Pigmentiphaga sp. H8: one gene and its partner. The protein of the gene in region 2 interacts with the protein of the main gene of each other region in a pairwise test. Links are inferred from orthologs where the notes say so. Each region holds a gene or a part of one and is shown on either strand. Other genes may lie near its edges. The genes, in order: EGT29_RS27430 and ssb.

What was found.
Region 1: the proteins of ssb (region 2) and EGT29_RS27430 interact in binary tests that used the Escherichia coli proteins (3 or more experiments, as listed by UniProt). The link is inferred for Pigmentiphaga sp. H8 from one-to-one orthologs.

What each region holds. Positions count from the first base shown.
Region 1 is NZ_CP033966.1:5,792,568-5,803,506, forward strand. Bases 2,991-5,917 are described here. They hold EGT29_RS27430 (primosomal protein N'), read right to left. Parts: upstream 5,595-5,917; coding sequence 3,387-5,594; downstream 2,991-3,386. Other genes in these bases: EGT29_RS27425 (UvrD-helicase domain-containing protein), read right to left, coding at 2,991-3,186. Also shown: EGT29_RS27420 (hydantoinase/oxoprolinase family protein), read right to left, coding at 1-972; more of EGT29_RS27425, read right to left, coding at 1,162-2,990; hemE (uroporphyrinogen decarboxylase), read right to left, coding at 5,996-7,069; multidrug/spermidine efflux SMR transporter subunit MdtI, read right to left, coding at 7,116-7,448; EGT29_RS27445 (SMR family transporter), read right to left, coding at 7,458-7,823; EGT29_RS28560 (hypothetical protein), read right to left, coding at 7,862-8,017; EGT29_RS27450 (LysR family transcriptional regulator), read left to right, coding at 8,393-9,292; EGT29_RS27455 (hypothetical protein), read right to left, coding at 9,309-10,061; EGT29_RS27460 (penicillin acylase family protein), read right to left, coding at 10,189-10,939.
Region 2 is NZ_CP033966.1:819,790-830,759, forward strand. The notes cover bases 3,064-6,021. They hold ssb (single-stranded DNA-binding protein), read left to right. Parts: upstream 3,064-4,272; coding sequence 4,273-4,770; downstream 4,771-6,021. Other genes in these bases: EGT29_RS04025 (MFS transporter), read left to right, coding at 3,064-4,112; EGT29_RS04035 (VOC family protein), read left to right, coding at 4,792-5,190; EGT29_RS04040 (DUF190 domain-containing protein), read right to left, coding at 5,252-5,584; crcB (fluoride efflux transporter CrcB), read right to left, coding at 5,604-5,987. Also shown: excinuclease ABC subunit UvrA, read right to left, coding at 1-2,662; more of EGT29_RS04025, read left to right, coding at 2,913-3,063; EGT29_RS04050 (AMP nucleosidase), read left to right, coding at 6,088-7,575; EGT29_RS04055 (EAL domain-containing protein), read left to right, coding at 7,635-9,194; EGT29_RS04060 (MFS transporter), read left to right, coding at 9,240-10,445; EGT29_RS04065 (glycosyltransferase), read left to right, coding at 10,554-10,970. UniProt on the Escherichia coli protein: Plays an important role in DNA replication, recombination and repair. Binds to ssDNA and to an array of partner proteins to recruit them to their sites of action during DNA metabolism. Acts as a sliding platform that migrates on DNA via reptation.

The DNA of each region.
Region 1 (10,939 bases), 5.0 Mb from region 2 along the record:
GAAGCGGCCGACTTCGCGCACGGTTTCCAGCAGCGGCTGGCCGTCCACGATCAGGCCCACGTCGAAGCTGGTGCCGCCCATGTCGGCCGTCAGCACGTTGCGGTAGCCCAGCAGGTCGCCCAGCTTCTGCGAGGCCAGCACGCCGCCGGCCGGACCCGAGGTCAGCAGGTTGGCGGCCTGGAACGCGGCCTCGGCCGCCGGCAGCACGCCTCCGCCCGATTCCATGATGGAGATCGGCCCCTTGAAGCCGAAGCGCCGGATCGCCCCTTCCAGCCCGTTGATGTAGCGATGGATGACCGGGCCCAGATAGGCGTTGATCGACGTGGTCGAGGTGCGCTCGTATTCGCCGATGATGGGCACCAGCAGCGAGGACGTCGTCACGAACAGCCCCGGCGCTTCTTCCTCCACCAGTTCGGCCAGGCGCTGCTCGTGCGCCGGATTGCGGAAGGACCACAGCAGGCTGATGGCGATGGCCTCGACGCCCGCCTCGCGCAGCTCGCGTATGGCCTGCCGCGCCGCCGCCTCGTCCAGCGGCACGATGACTTCGCCCTTGTAGTCCACGCGCTCGGCCACGCCCTTGATCAGGTCCGGCGGCACGATGGGCTCGGGCACGCGGCGCTTCGAGAAGTGCGAGATCTCGTGCGTGGGCATGCCGATCCAGCCGCCCATGGCGCGCTGGATGCGCAGCGTGTCCTCGAAACCGCGCGTGGTCAGCAGCCCCGTCTTCGCGCCCTTGCGCTCGATGAACGCATTGGTCGCGGCGGTGGTGCCGTGCGAGAAGTATTTCAGTTCGGCCACCAGCCGGTCGGCCGGAATGCCCAGTTCCTCGGCCGCCAGTTTCATGGCGTCCAGCACGCCGCGCGTGCGGTCGTCGGGCGTGGTCAGTGCCTTGAAGATGCGCACGTCGCCGTCGTCGGACAGAAGAACGAGGTCGGTGAACGTCCCTCCGATATCCGTACCTATGTAAGACACGAGTCTTTCCTCCAGATGCCGCCCCAGCGGGCGATCGTTCCCCGGCACACGGCAGCCACGCGGCCGCGTCCGAATCTGGCGCTATTAGAACCCGAAAAACATTCTATGTATAGAACTATAGAATGTTAAAAGACTAGGTAATTACCCTTTTATAGCCGCACGCGGGCGCCTGTCGACGCCCGCGCCGGCTCACTCCTTCTTCAGCAGGGACTTCAGCCGGTCCAGCCTTTCCTTGGCGCTGAGCCCCGGCGTGGCGTCGGCCACCTCGTCGGTCTCCAGCCCCATTTCCTTGATGAAGCGCGAAGGTTCGCGCGCGATGTCCTCGCGGCCGCGCTTGCGCTTCTTGCACCAGGTGACGTTCAGCGTGCGCCGCGCGCGCGTGATGCCGACATACATCAGGCGGCGTTCTTCCTGCACACGGGCTTCCAGCGATTCGGCCGCCTTGGCGGGGTCGCCTTCCTCGTCGTCCTTGCCCAGGTGGGGCAGCAGCCCTTCCTCGGTGCCGATCAGGAACACGTGCGGATACTCCAGGCCCTTGGAGGCGTGCAGCGTGGACATGCGCACCAGGTCGGGATCCTCGTCGTCGCTTTTCTCGAGCATGGTGATGAGCGCGATGTGCTGGACCAGGTCCATCAGGCTCATCTTGTCTTCCTCGGCCTTGCGCTTGAGCCAGCCCAGGAGGTCCAGCACCGTCTGCCAGCGGTTCTGCGCGCCACGTTCGTCGAAGTGGTCGTACAGGTAGCGCTCGTACTGGATGGCGCGCACCAGGTCGTCCAGGATCTCGGAGGCGCTCTCGCCCGACGGAGCGGCGTCGCCCTTGGCCGCGCCGGCGCGCCACTGCATGCGGTTGATGAACTCGCAGAACTCGCGCAGCGGCCCGAGCTGGCGCGGTTGCAGGCGCTGCTCCAGGCCGGTCTCGAATACTGCGGTGAACAGCGGGATCTCGCGCTCGCCCGCGTAGGTGCCCAGCACTTCCAGAGTCGACTGCCCCACGCCGCGCTTGGGCGTGGTGATGGCGCGGATGAAGGCCGGATCGTCCTCGTCGTTGGCGATCAGGCGCAGGTAGGCCATGATGTCCCGCACTTCGGCCTTGTCGAAGAAACTCTGCCCGCCCGACACCATGTACGGGATCTTCAGGTTGCGCAGCGCCTGTTCGAGTATGCGGGCCTGGTGGTTGCTGCGGTAGAGGATGGCGAAGTCGCGCCAGTCGGCCTTCAGCTCGAAGCGCGCGGCGGAGATGCGCATGGCCACGGATTCGGCCTCGGACTCTTCGTCGTCCATGGGGATGACGCCGATCGGATCGCCCACGCCCAGGTCGGACCACAGCTTCTTGTCGAACAGCTTGGGGTTGTGGCCGATGACGCTGTTGGCCGCCGCCAGGATGCGCTGCATGGAACGGTAGTTCTGTTCGAGCTTGATGACGCGCAGGTTGGGATAGTCGGTGGTGAGCTTGGCCAGGTTCTCGATGGTCGCGCCGCGCCAGGCGTAGATGGCCTGGTCGTCGTCGCCCACCGCGGTCAGCATCGCGCGCGGTCCGGTCAGCAACTGCACCAGCCGGTACTGGCAGGCGTTGGTGTCCTGGTACTCGTCCACCAGCAGGTAGCGGATGCGCGACTGCCAGCGCTCGCGCGCCTCGTGGTCGGACTCCAGCAGCCGGGCCGGCAGGCGGATCAGGTCGTCGAAATCGACGGACTGGTAGGAACGCAGGGTGGCGTTGTAGCTGCGGTACACGCGCGCGGCGTCGCGCTCGCTGTCGGTGGTGGCCAGGCGCTCGGCCTGGTCCGGCTCGACCAGCGCGTTCTTCCACAGCGAGATGGCGTTCTGCACGGCGCGGATCAGGCCCTTGTCGGTCGTGGCGACCAGCTCCTGCACGATGCCCATGGCGTCATCCGCCGCCAGGATGGAGAACTGCGGCTTGAGTCCGACCTGCTTGGCTTCCTCGCGCAGCATCTTCACGCCCAGCGAGTGGAAGGTGCTGATGGTCAGGCCCTTGATGGCATTCGGCGGGGCGACGGACCCGACCCGCTCGGCCATCTCGCGCGCGGCCTTGTTGGTGAAGGTAAGCGCCGCCACGTTGCGCGCCGAATAGCCGCAGTCGCGCAGCAGATAGGCGATCTTCTGCGTGATGACGCGGGTCTTGCCGCTGCCCGCCCCGGCCAGCACCAGGCACGGGCCGTCCAGATAGCGCACGGCCTCGCGCTGCGCCGGGTTCATGCCGGCGTCGAGCGGCGGCAGCGCGTGCGATGCGCGCCCGTCGGGCTTGTTCAGCCGCGAGTCGGCGCGGTCCATGGCACGGGTCGCGGCGGAGGGGGAAGAGGCAGTCATACGGAAGCTTGGCTATCGATGGCGCGCGGCGGGCGGCCGCGCGGACGGTAATCGGGAGGCGGGCGTGGACGGCGGCCGGCGATCGCGCATCAGATCTCCAGCGGATCGACCTCGAGGTGCCAGCGCACCCGGGCGGTCGCCGCCAGGCCGGGCAGCACGCCGCCCCAGGCCCGCAGGAAACCCTGCAGCGCGGGACGGCTGTCGCTTTCCACCAGCAACTGGGCGCGTTCGACATTGGCCACGCGAACCACGCGCAGCGGTACAGGATCATAGAGCGTAATGCGCGACATATCCGCGGCCTGGGACGAATCGGTCCCATCGGTCCAGGCGCGGGCCTGCGCCAGGAAGGCCTGCGCCTGGGCCAGTTCGCGCGCCTCGGCGGTCAGCAGGGCCTGGTAGGCGAACGGCGGCAGGCCCGCCGATTCGCGTTCGCGCAGCGCATAGCGCGCGAAGCCCGCGTAGTCGTGGCGCACCAGCGCCTGGTACAGCGGCTGCTCGGGATAGCCGGTCTGGATGTAGACCTCGGCGGGCGTGCCCGCGCGTCCGGCGCGGCCCGCCACCTGCATCAATTGCGCGAACAGGCGCTCGGGCGCGCGAAAGTCGTGCGAGAACAGCATGGCGTCGGCATTGAGCACGCCGACGAAGCCCAGATTCTGAAAGTCGTGCCCCTTGGCCACCATCTGCGTGCCGACCAGGATGTCGATGTCGCCCGCGTGCATGCGGGCGAACAGTTCCTGGGCGCTGCCCTTGCGGCGAGTGCTGTCGGCATCGATGCGCGCGATGCGCGCGCCGGGGAAAAGCTCGCCCAGGTGTTCCTCCAGCCGCTGCGTGCCGCGGCCCATGGGCTGCAGGTCCTGGTTGCCGCAGTCCGGGCAGGCCATCGGCACCCGCTGCTGCCAGCCGCAATGATGGCAGCGCAGCTCGTGGCGCCCGGGGCCGCCCGACATGCGCGGCGGCTGGCGGTGCAGCACCATGTAGGCCGAGCAGCGCGGGCAGCCGCTGACCCAGCCGCAGGCATCGCAATGCAACACGGGCGCGTAGCCGCGCCGGTTCAGGAAGATCAGCGATTGCTCGCCCTTTTCCAGCCGCTGCGCCACGGCTTGCAGCAGCGGGGGCGCCAGGCCCTGCTGGAGCTTCACGTTGCGGGTGTCGAGCAGCCGGATGCGCGGCGGTTCGGCGGCCAGGGCTCGCTGCGGCAGGGACAGCAGCAGGTAGCGGCCGGACTGGGCATGGTGCCAGGTCTCCAGCGACGGCGTGGCCGAGCCCAGGATCACCGGCACGCCGCGGTCGCGGGCGCGCCAGATCGCCAGGTCGCGGGCGGAATAGCGCAGTCCTTCCTGCTGCTTGTAGGAAGGGTCGTGCTCTTCGTCCACCACGATCAGGCCCAGATCGGGCAGCGGCGTGAACAGCGACAGCCGCGTCCCCAGCAGCACCCGGGCCTGCCCACGCACCGCCCGCAGCCAGGCCTCCAGCCGCTCGCCGTCGGCCAGTCCGCTGTGCAGCACGGCCACCCCGCCCGGTCCCGCGATGGCCTCCAGCCGCCGGCGGAACACCTGCTCCAATTGCGGCGTCAGGTTGATCTCGGGCACCAGCAGCATCACCTGCCGGCCCTCGCGCAGGACACGCTCGGCCACGCGCAGGTAGACCTCGGTCTTGCCGCTGCCGGTCACGCCATGCAGCAGGACAGGCTTGAAGCCCGACAGGCCCGACAACGCGTCCACCGCCTCCTGCTGGGACGCGTTCAGGGTGGGCAGGGAAATCGGCGACGCCGGGGGCGCCGACTCTGGATTTTCAGGTACAGAGCCGCTTTCTTCAGAAGTAAGTGCCTGCTCTTCACTTTCCGCGGGGCTCTTCTTGCGCCGTGTCCGCTTGGGCTTGGCCGCGCGCGCAGCTTTCGCATCCAGCCGGGCCACCGGTCCGCCCGCCGCGCGCAAGCCCTGGTAGGCCGCGGGCTTGCGCAGGGGCCCGGGCAGCGCGGGCAACATGACCTCGCCCAGCGGATGTTGATAGTAATCGGCCGCAAAAGCCGCCAACTTCAGCCAATCATCGGGAAATGGAGGCAGATCGTCCAGCATCTGCACCACGTCCTTGACCTGCTCGACCGCCACCGCCGGCGTTGCCGGGGTCTCGATGACGATGCCCACCATCTCCCGCCGGCCGAAGGAAACGAGCAAGCGCTGTCCCACCCGCGCACCGGCGGGGGCGCGGTAGTCGAACAGTCCCGCCAGCGGCACGTCCAGCGCCACGCGCACCCAGGTCGTCCCTTCCTCCCTGCCTGGCGGCGGGACGAGGGACAGAGGGACGGACGGGGATGTGGACAACTGTCGAACTCCGGCGAAAGACCACGGCGTCACCGTCGCGGGAACTTAAAGTAAAACCTCTGAAACTTTGCTAACCCCACTATTCGACAGGGGATTTTTTTTCGTGCCGAAACCTGTGGATAACTTTGGGGACAACCGGCGCACAAATAAGGTAATAGGACGTAGACGAAAAGTGCTTGCTTTGGGATCTAATGATACAGATTCACTAAAACCTAGAAAAATCAACTACTTAAAGCCTACAGCCGTAGTCCCATCGAGTTTGCAAGATATGTTCCCGGCCCATGCCCGAATGTGCATAAGTTGAATCCGCATGCCAGACAATACGGGTAAGCACTGGTATGCCCGCCCCGCGTAGCGGGGGCTTGTCCACACAGCCCCTAGGCGCCGGCGCGCTGCCCGCGGCTGTGCTGGTGGACGGCCTCGACCAGTACCTCGACCGCCTCGGGCGGCGTGAACTGCGAGATGCCGTGGCCCAGGTTGAAGACGTGGCCCGGCCCCGTACCGTAGCTGTCCAGCGTGCGCGCCACTTCGGCCCGGATGCGGTCGGCGCCGCCGAACAAGGTCATCGGATCCAGGTTGCCCTGCAAGGCGACGCGGTCCCCCACGGCGGCCCGCGCCTTGCCCAGGTTGACCGTCCAGTCCAGGCCGACGGCATCGCAGCCGGACGCGGCGATCTCTTCCAGCCACAGCCCGCCGCCCTTGGTGAACACGATGGCCGGCACCTGCCGGCCTTCATGCTGCCGCACCAGCCCGGCCAGGACCTGCCGGGTATAGGCCAGCGAGAACTCCTGGAACAGCCCGTCGGCCAGCACGCCCCCCCAGCTGTCGAAGATCATGACCGCCTGGGCACCCGCCTCGATCTGGGCATTCAGGTAGACGGCGACCGCCTGGGCGTTCACGCTCAGGATCCGGTGCATGAGATCGGGCCGGCTGTACATCATGGTCTTGACCGTGCGGTAGTCGCTGGACCCGGCGCCTTCCACCATGTAACAGGCCAGCGTCCACGGACTGCCGGAAAAACCGATCAGCGGCACGCGGCCGTGCAGGTCGCGCCGGATCTGCTTGACGGCGGCGAACACGTAGTCCAGCTCGGCCATGTCGGGCACGGCCAGGTTGGCCACGTCGGCCTCGGTGCGCAGCGGGCGCGCGAAGCGCGGCCCCTCGCCCGCGGCGAAGTCCAGGCCCAGGCCCATGGCGTCGGGCACGGTCAGGATGTCGGAAAACAGGATGGCGGCGTCCAGCGGAAAGCGCGCCAGCGGCTGCAGCGTGACCTCGGTCGCGTAATCGGGATTCTTGGCCAGGCCCAGGAAGGAGCCGGCGCGCGCGCGGGTGGCGTTGTACTCGGGCAGATAGCGGCCGGCCTGCCGCATCAGCCAGACCGGGGTGTATTCGGTTTCCTGGCGTGCGAGAGCCCGCAAAAAGACGTCATTCTGGAGTTTGGGCTCGGACACGGCGGACCTCGGCAAAGAGAAGCCTGGGATTTTACCTGGGTGGCGCTCAAGCGAACTTCATCAGCAGCAGCCCGATCACCAGCAGCCCCATGCCAGCCCAGCCGGCGGGCCGGATCCGCTGGCCGAACAGGGCCCGGCCGGCCAGCGCCGTGGCCAGGATGCCCAGCGCGCCCCAGGCGGCGTAGGCCACCGACAGCTCGATGCCCTGCACCGCCACGTACAGGCAGGCGAAGGCGCCGAACACCAGGGCGATCGACAGCGCCCCGTACAACTTGCGGGTGAAGCCCCGCGACAGTTTCAGGAAAATGTTGGCCGCCACTTCCAGGCCCGCCGCGACCAGCAGCATGACCCCATGGAACCAGGTGAAGGAATCCAGCATGGCGACCCCTTACCGCGGGGCGGCAAGCGCGGCAACGGTGTCCTCGTCCGCGGCGGGTGTCATGCCGCGCTTGATCAGCAGGATGCCGCCCAGCACGGCGGCGATGCCGGCCGCCTTGGCGGGGCCGATGCTTTCACCGAACCAGGCCAGGCTGACCAGCGTGATCGCCACCAGCCCCACGCCTTCCCAGACGGCGTAGGCCAGGCCCACCGGCACGCGGGTCACGGCCAGCGACAGCGCGTAGTACGACGCGCCCAGCAGGACGAACATCGCGGCCAGGCCGCCCAGGTGTCCGTGGATACTGCTCCATTTCATGAAGCTGGTGCCGGCCACCTCGGCAACGATGGCGATGGCAAGAAAAAACCAATGTCGCATGATGCGCTCCTCGTTCTCATGGCTGTATTGCGGAATTGTTACCTTGCGAGCAACAATATTCCGGCCATGATGACGAAGGGCAGCAGCACCTTGGCGGCGGCCACGAGAACCTCGGCCGGGCGGAACGCGAACGCGGGGTTCGGCATCGCCGGCGGGGCGGCGGGGGTGAATCGATGGGTAATGGGCGTATTCATGATGCGCTTCCTTGAGTTGACGAGCGCGAGCAGCCATGCGGCTGGCGCGGCGGTCGTGCGTGATGGCGAGGTCTGGTTGCGTGCACGGCGGCACGGGCGTCCGGACGACGCTAACGACCCGGTGCGGGCAGGATCGAGGAAGCGCGGAAGACACGGGCAGGATGGCTGCGGAGAACCGGCCGGGCACCATGCGGGGCATGGACGGCGATTCGGGCATATCCTGCGGCGAACGTGGCAGGGCGCCTTGCGATCGGTCCGCGGAACAGCGGGCAGAACATGGGGTCGCTCCCTATGAAAAAGGATACTGATTGCGTATTCCAGTATAGGGTGTCATTGCTTCGATGCCTTGACTACATTGTTATCTATACTTGAACAATGGACCGCCTGACTCCCATACGCGCCTTCCTGGCTGTGGCCGATACCGGCAGCTTCACCGGCGCCGCCCGCAAGCTCGGCGTTTCCCGCTCGGCCATCACCGGCCACATCCAGGAACTGGAACGGCACCTGGGCACCCAGCTGCTCAATCGCACCACCCGGCGCGTCTGGCTCACGCGCGAAGGCCGCCGCTACGCCGAGCGCGCCGGCATGCTGCTCGAAGGGCTGGCCGAGCTGGACGCGGAGATCCAGACGCGCAGCGGCCGCGCCGAAGGCCACCTGCACGTGGAAATGGCCGAATCGGTCGCCAACGCGCGCGTCATCCCGCGGCTGCCGGAATTCGTCCAGGCGTATCCCGACATCTCGCTGCGCATCTCGCTGAACGAAGGCGTGGTCGATCCCACCGTCTCGGGCGCCGACATCGGCCTGCGCGTGGGTCCGCTGCGCGACTCGCCCCTGCGCTTCAAGCTGCTGGGCCGGGGCAACTACATCATGGCGGCCAGCCCCGCCTACCTGAAGCTGTACCACGCGCCGCGCCACCCGGACGAGCTGCGCCGGCACCGGCTGATCGAGTTCTGGGATCCGGACACCGGCCGTCCCTACGACTGGCAACTGGTCAAGGGCAAGCAGACGGTAAGCATGGCCGCCGAGGGCCGCCTGATCGTGGACAACACCCGCGCGGGCCTGACCTGCGCGCTGGCGGGGCTGGGCATCTACGAAGACCTGGACTTCCTGCTGGCGCAGTCGCTGGCGGAAAAGCGCCTGGTGCAGGTACTGCCCGACTGGAAGCGCCCGGGCCCGCCCATCGCGGTGCTGTACACCGCGCGCCGCCCGGTGCCCCCCCACATCAAGGCCTTCGTGGATTTCCTGGTGTCGGTGTTCGGGTCGGGGCGCGGCTAAGGCGCGCCCACGCTCGTCACGCCGCCGCCGGCGGCCGGCCCATGGCGGCAGCACGGGGCCGGCGCCGGTAGGGATCCGCCACGATCTCGTGCTTGCGCATCAGTTGCCAGAACGCCCTCCGGTTCTTGTGCGCCGCGCGGGCCGCCTGCGAGATGTTGCCCTGGTAGCGCAGCAGCATGTCGGAAATGTAGTGGCGCTCGAACTCGGTCACGATCCTGGCCTTGGCCGACTGGAACGGTTCGCGCGAGACGAAATTGGCATTTTCGTCTCGACCTGTGGATTCGGCTTCGTGGTCGTCTTGCGCCTCGGCCTCGTCCGGCGGCGCATCGGCGGCCGGGCAGGCCTCCGGCGGCTTGCCCGGCCCCGCAAGCAACACCAGGCGTGTCTTGAATTCTTCCCCGCACATCGGATAGCGCATGAAATCGTCCAGCCCAAGCGACAGCAAGTCCTGCAGCCCGGCGGCGCTCATTTCGCGCGCGAGCGCCAGGACGGGGGTCTGCAACGTGTCGCCGGCCACGGCCATCGCGGTGCGTGTCCATCCCAGGGTGGACAGGGTGACCGGCAGCAGACAGACGTCGTAGCGCTTGAGCGCCAGCGCCTGGCGCCGCAGCGCATCGGCGGATGCTGACGCGCCCACCGATGGCGCGTCCAGCTGCACGCCATGCAATGCAATGCGCTCGCGCGCATCCTTCCAGTCTTCCATCAGCTCGCGCATCCAGCCCGCATGCTCGGGCACCATCAATACGCCGCAATCGATCATTCCCCTCATGTCGCTGCCCCCAGATTGTCCGAGCCGCCAGACTAGGAGCCCGTGACGAAGGCCTCAATCAGAGAAACCAACAAGCGCGATTCTGCGTATCCAGTTGCCGCGAGCCGGGTCGTTAATGATCTCCGGACTACTCCGCCAGGTGCAGGCTCTCGACCGCCGAAGCCGCGATCTGCGCGTCGGTGAAGGGCGCATCGACCAGTTGCTTGCGCGACAGCAGCCCGACCTGGTCGTCATGATGGGGCGAGGCGGCATCGGGGGACTGGCCGTTGGCCGCCATCACCTTGGCCACGAGCTTGCCGCCGGTCCAGGTCACCGCGTGCATGTAGGCCGTTCCCGCGACGATGTCGCCGTAGCCCTCGGGGCCGAGCGGCGCCCCCTCCAGCGCATTGAGTATCCCCTGGTCTCCCGATCCGCCGTGCAGCGGAACGCGGCCCGCGGCGGTGGGCCGCGCCAGCATGCGCCCCCATGTCTCGTCGCCCTTCAGGCCATGGGTGCCCAGGTCGGCAACGGTGTCGGCCAGCGCCGCGAGCACGGCGGCCTGGACCGGGGCGCTGCCGGACAGGGTACGCACGCGCAGCGGATCGGCCGCGTCGTACGGCTGGGCGTACAGGTTCTCGATGGCACCCAGCCTGGGCCACAGTTCGCCGAACAGCAGGGCGCCGCGGCTGTCGGCGTTGTTGCGCCGGTCCCAGCGCGACAGCACGCCGCAGGCCGTTGCGGCGTCGCCCGTGGCGGTGGCGCATGCATCGGCGATGCCGTCCATCAAGGTTTCGGCCGCGTAGTTGCGGTTGCCGAAGACCACGTCCACAGCTTGCTCCATCGTTACCTTGCCCGCGGCCAGCATCTCGGCCACCAGGCGGTAAGACATCCGGGTGCGG
Region 2 (10,970 bases):
CCACCAGGTGCCCGATCACTTCCAGCAGCAGCGAGATGTCATGGAAATGCAGGCCGGTGGTCGGTTCGTCCAGGATATACAGCGTGCGCCCGGTGCCGCGCTTGGACAGTTCCTGTGACAGCTTGACCCGCTGCGCTTCGCCGCCCGACAGGGTGGTGGCGCTCTGCCCCAGCCGGATGTAGCCCAGCCCCACGTCGATCAGCGTCTGCAGCCGCCGGGCGATGGCCGGCACGGCTTCGAAATACTCCAGCGCCTGTTCGACCGTCAGGTCCAGCACTTCGCTGATGTTGCGGCCGCGGTAGCGGATCTCCAGCGTTTCGCGGTTGTAGCGGCTGCCGTGGCAGACGTCGCAGGGGACGTAGATGTCGGGCAGGAAATGCATTTCCACCTTGACCACGCCGTCGCCCTGGCAGGCCTCGCAGCGGCCGCCCTTGACGTTGAAGCTGAAGCGGCCGGGATCGTAGCCCCGGGCCCGGGCTTCCGGCACGCCCGCGAACAATTCCCGTATCGGGGTGAACAGGCCGGTGTAGGTAGCCGGGTTGCTGCGCGGCGTGCGGCCGATCGGGCTCTGGTCGACGCTGATGATCTTGTCGAAATGCTCCAGCCCCTCGATGGCCTCGTAGGGCGCGGGCTCGGTCTGGCTGTTGTACAGGTGGCGCGAGACCACGTTGACCAGCGTGTCGTTGATCAGCGTCGACTTGCCCGAGCCCGAGACTCCGGTGATGCAGACCAGGCGGCCCGCCGGGATGCGCAGGTCCACGCCTTTCAGGTTGTTGCCCGAACAGCCCTTGAGTTCCAGCCACGGCAGTTCGTCCTGCCCCGCCACCGGCCGGCGGGCCGGGATGGCGATGGACTTCTGGCCGCTCAGGTACTGGCCGGTCAGCGACTGCGGGTCGGCCACGATGTCGGCCGGCGACCCCTGCGCCACGACTTCCCCGCCATGTTCGCCGGCGCCGGGGCCCATGTCCACGACCCAGTCGGCCTCGCGGATCATGTCCTCGTCGTGCTCGACCACGATCACGCTGTTGCCGAGATTGCGCAGGTGCCGCAGGGTGCCGATCAGCCGGTCGTTGTCGCGCTGGTGCAGGCCGATGGAGGGCTCGTCCAGCACGTACATCACCCCGGTCAGGCCCGAGCCGATCTGGCTGGCCAGGCGGATGCGCTGGGCCTCGCCGCCCGAGATGGTGTCGGCGCTGCGATCCAGCGACAGGTAGCTCAGCCCGACGTTGTTCAGGAAGGTCAGGCGGGCCGCGATCTCGCGCACGATGCGGTCGGCGATCTCGCGCTTGGCGCCGGTCAGCGCCAGCTGCTCGAACCAGTGCAGGCAGTCGGACAGCGGCAGGGCCTCCAGCTGATAGATCGCGCGCCCCTGGTCGTCCTCGCCCACGCGGACGTTGCGGGCTTCGGCGCGCAGCCGCGAGCCGCCGCAGTCGGGACAGGTCCGCACGTTCCGGTACTTGCCGAGTTCCTCGCGCACGGTGGCCGAGTCGGTTTCCTTCCAGCGCCGTTCGAGGTTGGGGATCACGCCCTCGAAGGGATGCGAGCGGACGGTCGTGCGGCCCTTCTCGTTGACGTAGGTGAAGGCGATTTCCTGCTCGCCCGAGCCGTACAGCACGCGCTGCTGGGTGTCCTCGGACAGTTCCTCGAACGGCGTGTCGACGTCGAAGTCGTAGAAGGCCGCGAGGCTGGTCAGCAACTGGTGGTAGAAGGGGTTGCGCCGGTCCCAGCCGCGGATCGCGCCGCCCGCCAGGCTCAACTCGGGAAACGCCACCACCCGCTTCGGATCGAAGAAACCCATGTGGCCGATGCCGTCGCAGCTCGGGCAGGCACCGATGGGATTATTGAAGCTGAACAGGCGCGGCTCGAGTTCCGGCAGGCTGTGCCCGCACACCGGGCAGGCGTAGCGGCTGGAGAACAGATGCTCGCGTTCGCGGTCGTCGGTGCCGGCATCCATTTCCAGCACGATGGCCCGCCCCTCGGCCAGGCCGATGGCCGTCTCGAAGCTCTCGGCCAGCCGCTGCTGGGCATCGGGCCGCACGCGCAGGCGGTCGATCACCACGTCTATGCTGTGTTTCTCTGTCTTCTTCAGCGGCGGGACGCTGTCGATGTCCAGCACCTCGCCGTCCACGCGCACCCGCACGAAACCCTGGGCCTGCAGGCTGGCCAGTTCGTCCTCGAAGCTGCCCTTGCGGTCGCGCACCAGCGGCGCCAGGATCGCCAGCCGGCTCTCGGCCGGCAGGGCCAGCGTGATGTCCACCATCTGGCTGACGCTTTGCGCCTGCAACGGCAACTGGTGGTCGGGGCAGTAGGGCGTGCCCACCCGGGCGAACAGCAGACGCAGGTAGTCATGGATTTCCGTGACCGTGCCCACGGTCGATCGCGGATTGTGGCTGGCGGCCTTCTGTTCGATGGAGATGGCCGGCGACAGGCCCTCGATCAGGTCGACCTCGGGCTTGTCCATCAATTGCAGGAACTGGCGGGCGTAGGCGGACAGGCTTTCCACATAGCGCCGCTGGCCTTCCGCGTACAGGGTGTCGAACGCCAGGGAAGATTTGCCCGACCCGGATAACCCTGTGATCACGACAAGCTGGTGGCGGGGCAATTCCAGCGAGACGTTCTTCAGATTGTGGGTGCGCGCACCCCTGATGCGGATGACATCCATCAAGCAAACCTTTACGCGAGCGGTGGCGAAAGCCAACTTGGTAATATAACCCCCCCGTACGCGCTGACGCGCGCCCCCCAGGGGGCGGGCGGCGGGGGACCGGCGGAGCCGGATCCCCCGTGCCCTGGTCTAGTTCGGCTTTCTTGGGGTGGGGCACCTGTGCTTCGCTGGCTGGCAGGGGAGGCTGCGGTGCCGCATGGGGAAGTCCCTTTAATTGGTTTTTTCACGAATGGCTAACCCTTCATTTCGGATGACCCCTTTCGAGCGCCGCGCGAGCTTGTCGCTGGCGGCGCTTTTCATGTGCCGGATGCTGGGGTTGTTCCTGCTGCTGCCGGTGTTCGCGGTGGCGGCCAAGGCCTTGCCGGGGGGGAACGATCCGGCGCGGGTGGGGTTGGCGCTGGGCATGTACGGGTTGACCCAGGCGTTCATGCAGATTCCGTTCGGGCTGGCCTCGGACCGCTGGGGCCGGCGGCCGGTGGTGGTGATGGGGCTGGTGCTGTTCGTCGTCGGCAGCGTGGTCTGCGCCACGACCGACGACCTGTTCTGGATCACGATCGGCCGGGCCATCCAGGGCTCGGGCGCGATTTCGGCGGCGGTGACGGCGTGGCTGGCCGACGCCACGCGCGACGAGGTGCGGACCAAGGCCATGGCCATGATAGGCGCTTCGATCGGGCTGACCTTCGCGGTGTCGCTGGTACTGGCCCCGGTGGTGGTGGGCTGGGGCGGGCTGACCGGCCTGTTCTGGACCATCGCCGCGCTGGGCGTGGCTGCGCTGGGCGTGGCCGCCTGGGTGGTTCCGGCCGCGCCGCCGGCGCCGCGGGGCGAACCGGTATCCATGTCCAGCGTGCTGTCGCACCCCGACCTGCTGCGGCTGAACCTGGGGGTCTTCACCCTGCACCTGATCCAGGTCGCGCTGTTCGTGGTGGTGCCGGCCGCGCTGGCGCGCACCGGCGGCCTGGACGCGGCCACGCTGTGGAAGGTCTACCTGCCGGTGGTGCTGGCCTCGTTCGTCGTGATGGTGCCGGTGATCGGCGTCACCGAGCGCTACGCCACCCACCGCAAGACCCTGCTGGGGGCCGTTGCCGGACTCGTGCTGGTGTGCATGTTCCTGCCGTGGGCGCAGGACCGCTATGGCTGGCTGGTCGGCGCCATGATCGCCTTCTTCTCGGTGTTCAACATCCTCGAGGCCATGCAGCCTTCGCTGGTGTCCCGCGTGGCGCCGCCGTCGCTGAAGGGGCTGGCCCTGGGTTTCTATAATACGAGCCAGGCCATCGGGCTTTTCGCCGGCGGGGCGCTGGGCGGCTGGCTGCTCTCCCACCTGGGGCCCGCGGCGGTATTCCAGTCTGCGGCGGGGCTGGCGGTAATATGGCTGCTGGCGGCCTGGGGGATGAAGCCCCTGCCCGCCAGGCGGGCCGCGCAGCCGGAGCGGGTGTCCCACCCCGCCTCCTGAGCCCTTTCTGTCCCATTTACGCACGAGACCGTATTGCGGTCGGCGCATTTTCAACCAATGATGTTTTTTTTCTTGTGGCCCGTGGCCGCGCCGGGCGGGGGTGGCTACAATCCCTCCGCCTCGCTGCGGGCCGGTGAATACAGTCAATAGGAGTGTGGTAATGGCATCCGTCAACAAAGTCATCCTGGTCGGCAACCTGGGCCGCGACCCCGAAGTTCGCTACACGCCCGATGGCGCCGCGATCTGCAACGTGTCCATCGCCACCACGTCCCAATGGAAGGACAAGAACTCGGGCGAACGCCGCGAGGAAACCGAGTGGCACCGCGTGGTGTTCTACAACCGCCTGGCCGAGATCGCCGGCGAATACCTGAAGAAGGGCCGTTCGGTGTACGTGGAGGGCCGCCTGAAGACCCGCAAGTGGCAGGACAAGGACACTGGCGCCGATAAATATACGACCGAGATCGTCGCCGACCAGATGCAGATGCTGGGCGGCCGCGAAGGCGGCGGCGGTGGTGGCGAAGGCGGCTATGGCGATTCCGCGCCGGCCCCGCGCCAGTCCAACCGCCCGGCCAGCGGTGGCGGCGGCCAGCAGCGTCCGGCCTCGCAGTCGAGCTCGGCGCCGAACTTCGCCGACATGGACGACGACATCCCGTTCTGACGGGTACGCCCATCCGCCTCGATGCTCCACCATCTTTCTTTCGGCGTGGCCGACCTGCGTACCGCCGCCGGTTTTTACGACGCGGTACTCGGGCCTCTGGGCTATGAGCGTGTCTGGACGGACTTCGACGGCGATCCCGACCGGCACGCCGTCGGGTACGGCCTTCCCGGAGGGGGCGACAAGTTCGCGCTCAAGCAATGCTCGAAAAGAGAGAGCGTGCCGGGACCGGGGTTCCATCTCGCCTTTTCCGCGCCCAGCCGGGATGCCGTCGACCGTTTCCACGAGGCGGCCCTGCGCCACGGGGGCGCCGACAATGGCGCGCCGGGGCCGCGGCCGCGCTACGGTCCGGCCTACTACGCGGCGTTCGTGGTCGACCCCGAAGGCAACCGCATCGAGGCTGTCATCAGCACGGCGGCCTGAACAGGCCCTAGCCAAACCCCGTCCGAGCCGGCGGGGTTTTTTTGCAAATGATCCGATCGTTTCAGCCCGCCGCCGGCGCCTGGGCGCCCACCCGCCCGAACTCCACCGGCTGCTTCACGTAGAACAGGTCGATCGGTTCCTTGGCCAGCGCCGCCAGCAGCCGGTCGCAGGTCGGCGCATCGACCGCGATCGACACCTCGACCGGCTGGTCCGCCAGCTCGAAGAAGCGTGCCGAGTGGAAGCGGCCGGTGTGCCCGAAGCTTTCGCCGGCGGCCACCAGGGTGCCGCCCAGCGCGCCCTGCGCCTTGGCGAAAGCCAGCAGCCAGTGGGCCAGGGGCTGGCCGCCGTGGCGCCGGTCCTGCTGGGTGAAGAAGGTCAGTTGGAAGCCGTTCACGGTGTGTCTCCTTGCGGGGTCAGGACTGCCGCAATCCGGCGTAGGTGGCGATGCCGAGCAGGGTCATCGCGACGGAGCCGCCCACGTGGACCAGGATGGTCGCGGCCACCCAGCCCAGCCGCTGCTGCTGGATCAGGGCGACCAGTTCGGCCGAGAAGGTGGAAAAGGTGGTCAGGCCGCCGCAGAAGCCGGTGATGATCAACAGCCGCCAATGGGGCGGCAGGGCGGGGTTGCCGGCGAAATAGGCCACGGCCAGGCCGATGATGTAGGCGCCGATGAGATTGGCGGCCAGGGTGCCCGGCGGCATGGCCGGCAGCAGGGCGTTCAGGCCCAGCCCCAATACCCAGCGCAGCAGCGCCCCGATGGCGGCGCCGACGGCGATCGCGATTACCGCGAGCAGCATGAGGGACTCCTTGCTAAGGCGGGCTAGTGTAGTACGAGCGCGGCGGACCGGCCAGGCCGCGGTAGGCTAAGCTATGCCAAGCCCTTCCTCAAAGCCGATCATGACCCCGCCCGCCAGTGTCCTTCTTCGCCATCCTGCTCCCTGGCCCGCCGAATCCTTCCGTGATCCCGACGCGGCCGTCCAGCGCCTGATCGACATCTACACGCGCAATACCGCCTTCCTGTGCGACAGCTTCCGCGAAGTGGTCGCCACGCAGGCGTCCTCGCCCGGCCGGATCCGCGCCTGCTATCCGTTCATCAGGATACGCGTGGACACCTACGACGAGGTCGACTCGCGCCTGTCGTATGGACACGTGGCCGAGCCCGGCGTCTATCAGACCACCGTCACCAAGCCCAAGCTGTTCCGCTCCTATCTGACCGAGCAGCTCCGCCAGTTGATGGCCAACCATGGCGTCGCGGTGGAGATCGGCGAATCCGACGTGCCCATCGCGCTGCATTTCGCGTTTCCCGACGGCATCTATGTCGAGGGCGAGGACATCGAGGCGTTGAAGCGGCCCCTGCGGGACCTGTTCGATACGCCCGATCTCGCGGTCACGGACGATGCCATCGTCAACGGCAGCCACCGCCACCCGCCGGACGGGCCGCAGCCGCTGGCGCCGTTCACCGCGCCGCGCATCGATTACTCGCTGCATCGCCTGCAGCACTACACCGCCACCGCACCCTCGCATTTCCAGAATTTCGTGTTGTTCACCAACTACCAGTTCTACGTGGACGAGTTCTGCCTGCGCGCGCGTACGCTGGTGGCGCAGGGCCACTACGACGCGCTGGTCGAGCCGGGCAACCGCGTCACCCGCGCGGGCGATCCGGTGCCGGACCCGGCGGCGCCGATGTCGCGGCTGCCGCAGATGCCCGCCTATCACCTGGTGCGCGAAGGACATTCGGGCATCACCCTGGTCAACATCGGCGTGGGGCCGTCCAACGCCAAGACCATCACCGACCATATCGCGGTGCTGCGTCCGCATGCCTGGCTGATGCTGGGACATTGTGCCGGGCTGCGGGCCTCGCAGCGGCTGGGCGACTACGTGCTGGCGCACGGCTACGTGCGCGACGACCACGTGCTGGATGCGGACCTGCCGACCTGGGTGCCGATACCGCCGCTGGCCGAGGTGCAGGTGGCGCTGGAGCAGGCGGTGGAGGAAGTGGCCGGACTGTCCGGCTGGGAGCTCAAGCGCATCATGCGCACCGGCACGGTGGCGACCATAGACAATCGCAACTGGGAACTGCGCGAGCACCTGGAGCCGGTGCAGCGCTTCTCGCAATCGCGCGCCATTGCCCTGGACATGGAGTCGGCCACCATCGCGGCCAACGGTTTTCGCTTCCGCGTGCCCTACGGCACCCTGCTGTGCGTGTCGGACAAGCCCCTGCACGGCGAACTGAAGCTGCCGGGAATGGCCAGCGCCTTCTATCGCCGGCAGGTGGGCCAGCACCTGGACATCGGGCTGCGGGCGCTGGAGATCCTGAGCAAGATGCCGCCCGAGCGGCTGCATTCGCGCAAGCTGCGCAGCTTCCTGGAGACCGCGTTCCAGTAGCGGGGCGTGCCGCCCGCACGGTAGGATGCGACCCATGATCCGGGCGTGAAGGGGGGGGCGTGACGACCGAGGGACGGCACGACAAGCGTTGGTGGCTGAGGTGGCTGCTGGTGGCGGCCGCCGCCGCGTTGCCGCTGGGAGTGGCGGTACCCTTTGTCTATCTGCAGGCCAGCCTGCTGGCGCGCCATGACGCGCGCGGCGCCGCCGAAGTGGTGATGCGCCAGGCCGATGCCATTTTCGCCGAGGCCGACAGGCTGGCCGCCGAGATGGCGCCGCAGGCCGGCAAGTCCTGTGCCGAGGCCGACGCCACGCTGCGCGAGGCGGCCTTCCAGCCGTATTTCCGCGCCATCGTCCTGGTGCGGCACCGCGTGCTCTATTGTTCCTCGATCACGGAATCCTTCACGCTGCCGCTGGCGCAACTGCTGCCGGACGGCGAGGTGCCGCCGGGGCGGTCCTTTCATTTCGTCCCCGGCACGCCCATGGTCCCGGACCGGCCCGCGGTGATGGCGATCCGCCTGGACCAGGCCGGCGACGGTGTCATCGTCACGGTGGATGGCCGCTACTTGCGGGATCTGCTGGACGCCGTCGGCGGCACCGGCCGCTACCGGATCGGCATCGAGGCCCTGGATGGCCGGCATGGGCTGGCGGGCCGGCGGGTCGGTGTCCCGCCTCCCGGCGCCTATTTCGTGCAGGACGTGGTGTCGACGATCTATCCATTCCGGGTGCGCTCCCTGGCGGATGCGGCCCTGCTGGCCGAATACCGGAAGCGCCTGGCGGGCAGCTACGCGCCCTTCGTCGTGCTGCTGGCCCTGCTGCTGGGCTATCTGTGCCACCACTTCCTGAAGTACCGGTTCTCGCTGGTGGCCGCGATCCGGCGCGGCATGCGGCGGGGCGAGTTCGAGGTCCACTATCAGCCCGTCATCGACCTGCGCGACGGGTCGTGCGCGGGCGCCGAGGCGCTGATGCGCTGGTTTCGTCCCGGGCAGGGGGCCGTACGCCCGGACCTGTTCTTCGCCGTGGCCGAGTCCAGCGGCCTGGCGATTCCGCTGACCCGGCACCTGTTCAAGCTGGTGGGGCGCGACCTGCGCCGCTGTCCGATGGGGCCGCTATTCCGCGTGGGCCTGAACGTCACCGCCAGCCATCTGGTGGAGCCGGGCATCGTCGACGACGTTGCCCGGCTGCGCAAAGTGGTCGGTTCGGGGGCGGCGGATTTCGTGCTGGAGATCACCGAGCGCGAGCCCCTGCCCCCCATCGAGCAGGTCTACGAGCACATGGGGGTGCTCAGCGCCAGCGGCGTGAAGCTGGCCATCGACGACTTCGGCACGGGCCACAGCTCGCTGGCCTACCTGGAACGGTTCCCGGTCGATTATCTGAAGATAGACCGCGGCTTCGTGTCGGCCATCGGCACGGATGCGATCAATGCCTCGGTGCTGGAGATGATCATCGGGCTGGCTTCGCGGCTGGGGGTGGAGCTGACCGCGGAAGGCGTGGAGACGCGCGAGCAGCTCGACTATCTTGCCGCCCAGGGCGTGCACTATGCGCAGGGCTTCCTGTATGCCCGACCCATGCCCATCGAGGCCCTGCGGGCCTGGGTGGATGCGTTCCACGGCGCGCCGTAAGCTAACATCCAGGGTCGTCCCGCCACACTTACGCCGCCCCGTCCCATGCTGCAGCTCGAACGCGTGTTTCCCGCATTGTCCGAACCCACGATGCGGCGCTACCTGATGGGGCAGGGGGTATCGGTGCTGGGGAGCTGGACGCAGAACGTCACGCTCAACCTGGTCGTCTACCACCTGTCGGGATCGGCCGCCGTGCTGGCCCTGCTCAATTTCCTGTTGTATGGGCCGCAGCTGGTGATCGCGCCCCTGGCGGGGGCGCGGGTCAATGCGGCCAACGCGCGCCGCTCGACGCTCGGCGTCCTTTATTCGTCGATGACCGTGGCCTGCATCCTGGCGGTGCTGTCGCTGCTGCACTGGCTGACCCTGCCCATCATTCTGGGGCTGGCGCTGTGCGCCGGCGTGCTGAACGCGATCGAGACGCCGTCCCGCCAGGTGCTGCTGCTGACCGGCCTGGAAGACCCGGCGCTGCTGCCCAACGCCATCGCCATGAACACCATGGTCTACAACGTGGGGCGCATGGTGGGGCCGAGCATGGCCGCCATCATCTATCCCATGTTCGGCCAGGCCGCAGCCTTCCTGACCTATGCCGCCGCGCTGGTGTTCATGGCCTGGTGCGTGCGATCGATGCCGCGCCGCGCGGCGGCGGCCGCGTCGCCTTCGCATGATCGCGGGGGCCTGCGCAATGCGCTGGTCTATGTGCTGGACGACCGCTTCACCGCCAAGTATCTGTCCATCCTGGCCTGCATGGGCCTGCTGGCGGGCAGCTACCAGACGCTGGTGCCGCTGCTGGCGGACCGGGTCTTCCACGACGCCGCCCGATACACCGGCGTTTTCTTCGCCTGCGCCGGCATGGGCGCGCTGGCCGCCGCCGTGGTCCTGTCGTCCTCCATCGCCTCGCGCACCGCCAACCTGCTCCGGTTCGCGCCCTGGATCGCCTGCGTGGCGATGGCGCTGCTGTCCATCAGCTGGAGCAGCGCCGTCAGCGGCGTGGCCTTCGTGCTGCTGGGCTTCTGCCTGAGCTTCTCGGCCACCTCGACCAACGCCACCATCCAGCGCCGCTGCCCGGAATCCGTGCGCGGCGCGCTGGTCGGCCTTTACGGCATGGCCTACAACGGCACCATGCCTTTCGGCTATCTGCTGGTCGGCTCGTTCTCGGAGGCCTTCACGGTAACCGGCGCGTTCGGCACCATGGCCGCGGTGCTGGCCGCGTGCATCGGGCTGCTGACGCTGCTGTACTGGCGCAAGACCTGAAGGTTGTTTCAATAGGTGGAGGTAAGGCGTTCAGCCACGTCTGTTCGTCTCGGCAGTTCCGGCCCGGGAGGTTAGAATCAAAGTCGCTTCAAGCCCATCCGCCTTGCTATGCGTGTTCTTCATATTTTCAAGATCTACTTTCCCGATGCCTACGGTGGAATCGAGCAGGCCATCCACAGTCTTGCGTCACGAGGTATGGCGCAGGGCATCGAGAGCCGGGTCCTGACGCTGTCGCCAAGAGGAAAGATGATCGATGCCGATGCGTCGGGGTACTCCATCCATCGCTACACCAGGAATCTGGACGTCGCGTCCACAGGGATGTCGCTGCAGTTCCTGGTGAATTTCCGGCGTGAAGCCGCCTGGGCCGATCTGCTGCACTTTCATTTTCCGTGGCCTTTTGGAGACCTGGCCTATCTCATGTCGGGTGTCGAGACACCGGCGGTCATGACCTACCACTCAGACATCGTCAAGCAAGCGCAGTTGTTGAAGTTCTACAGACCGCTTCGAGACCGTCATCTTGCACGC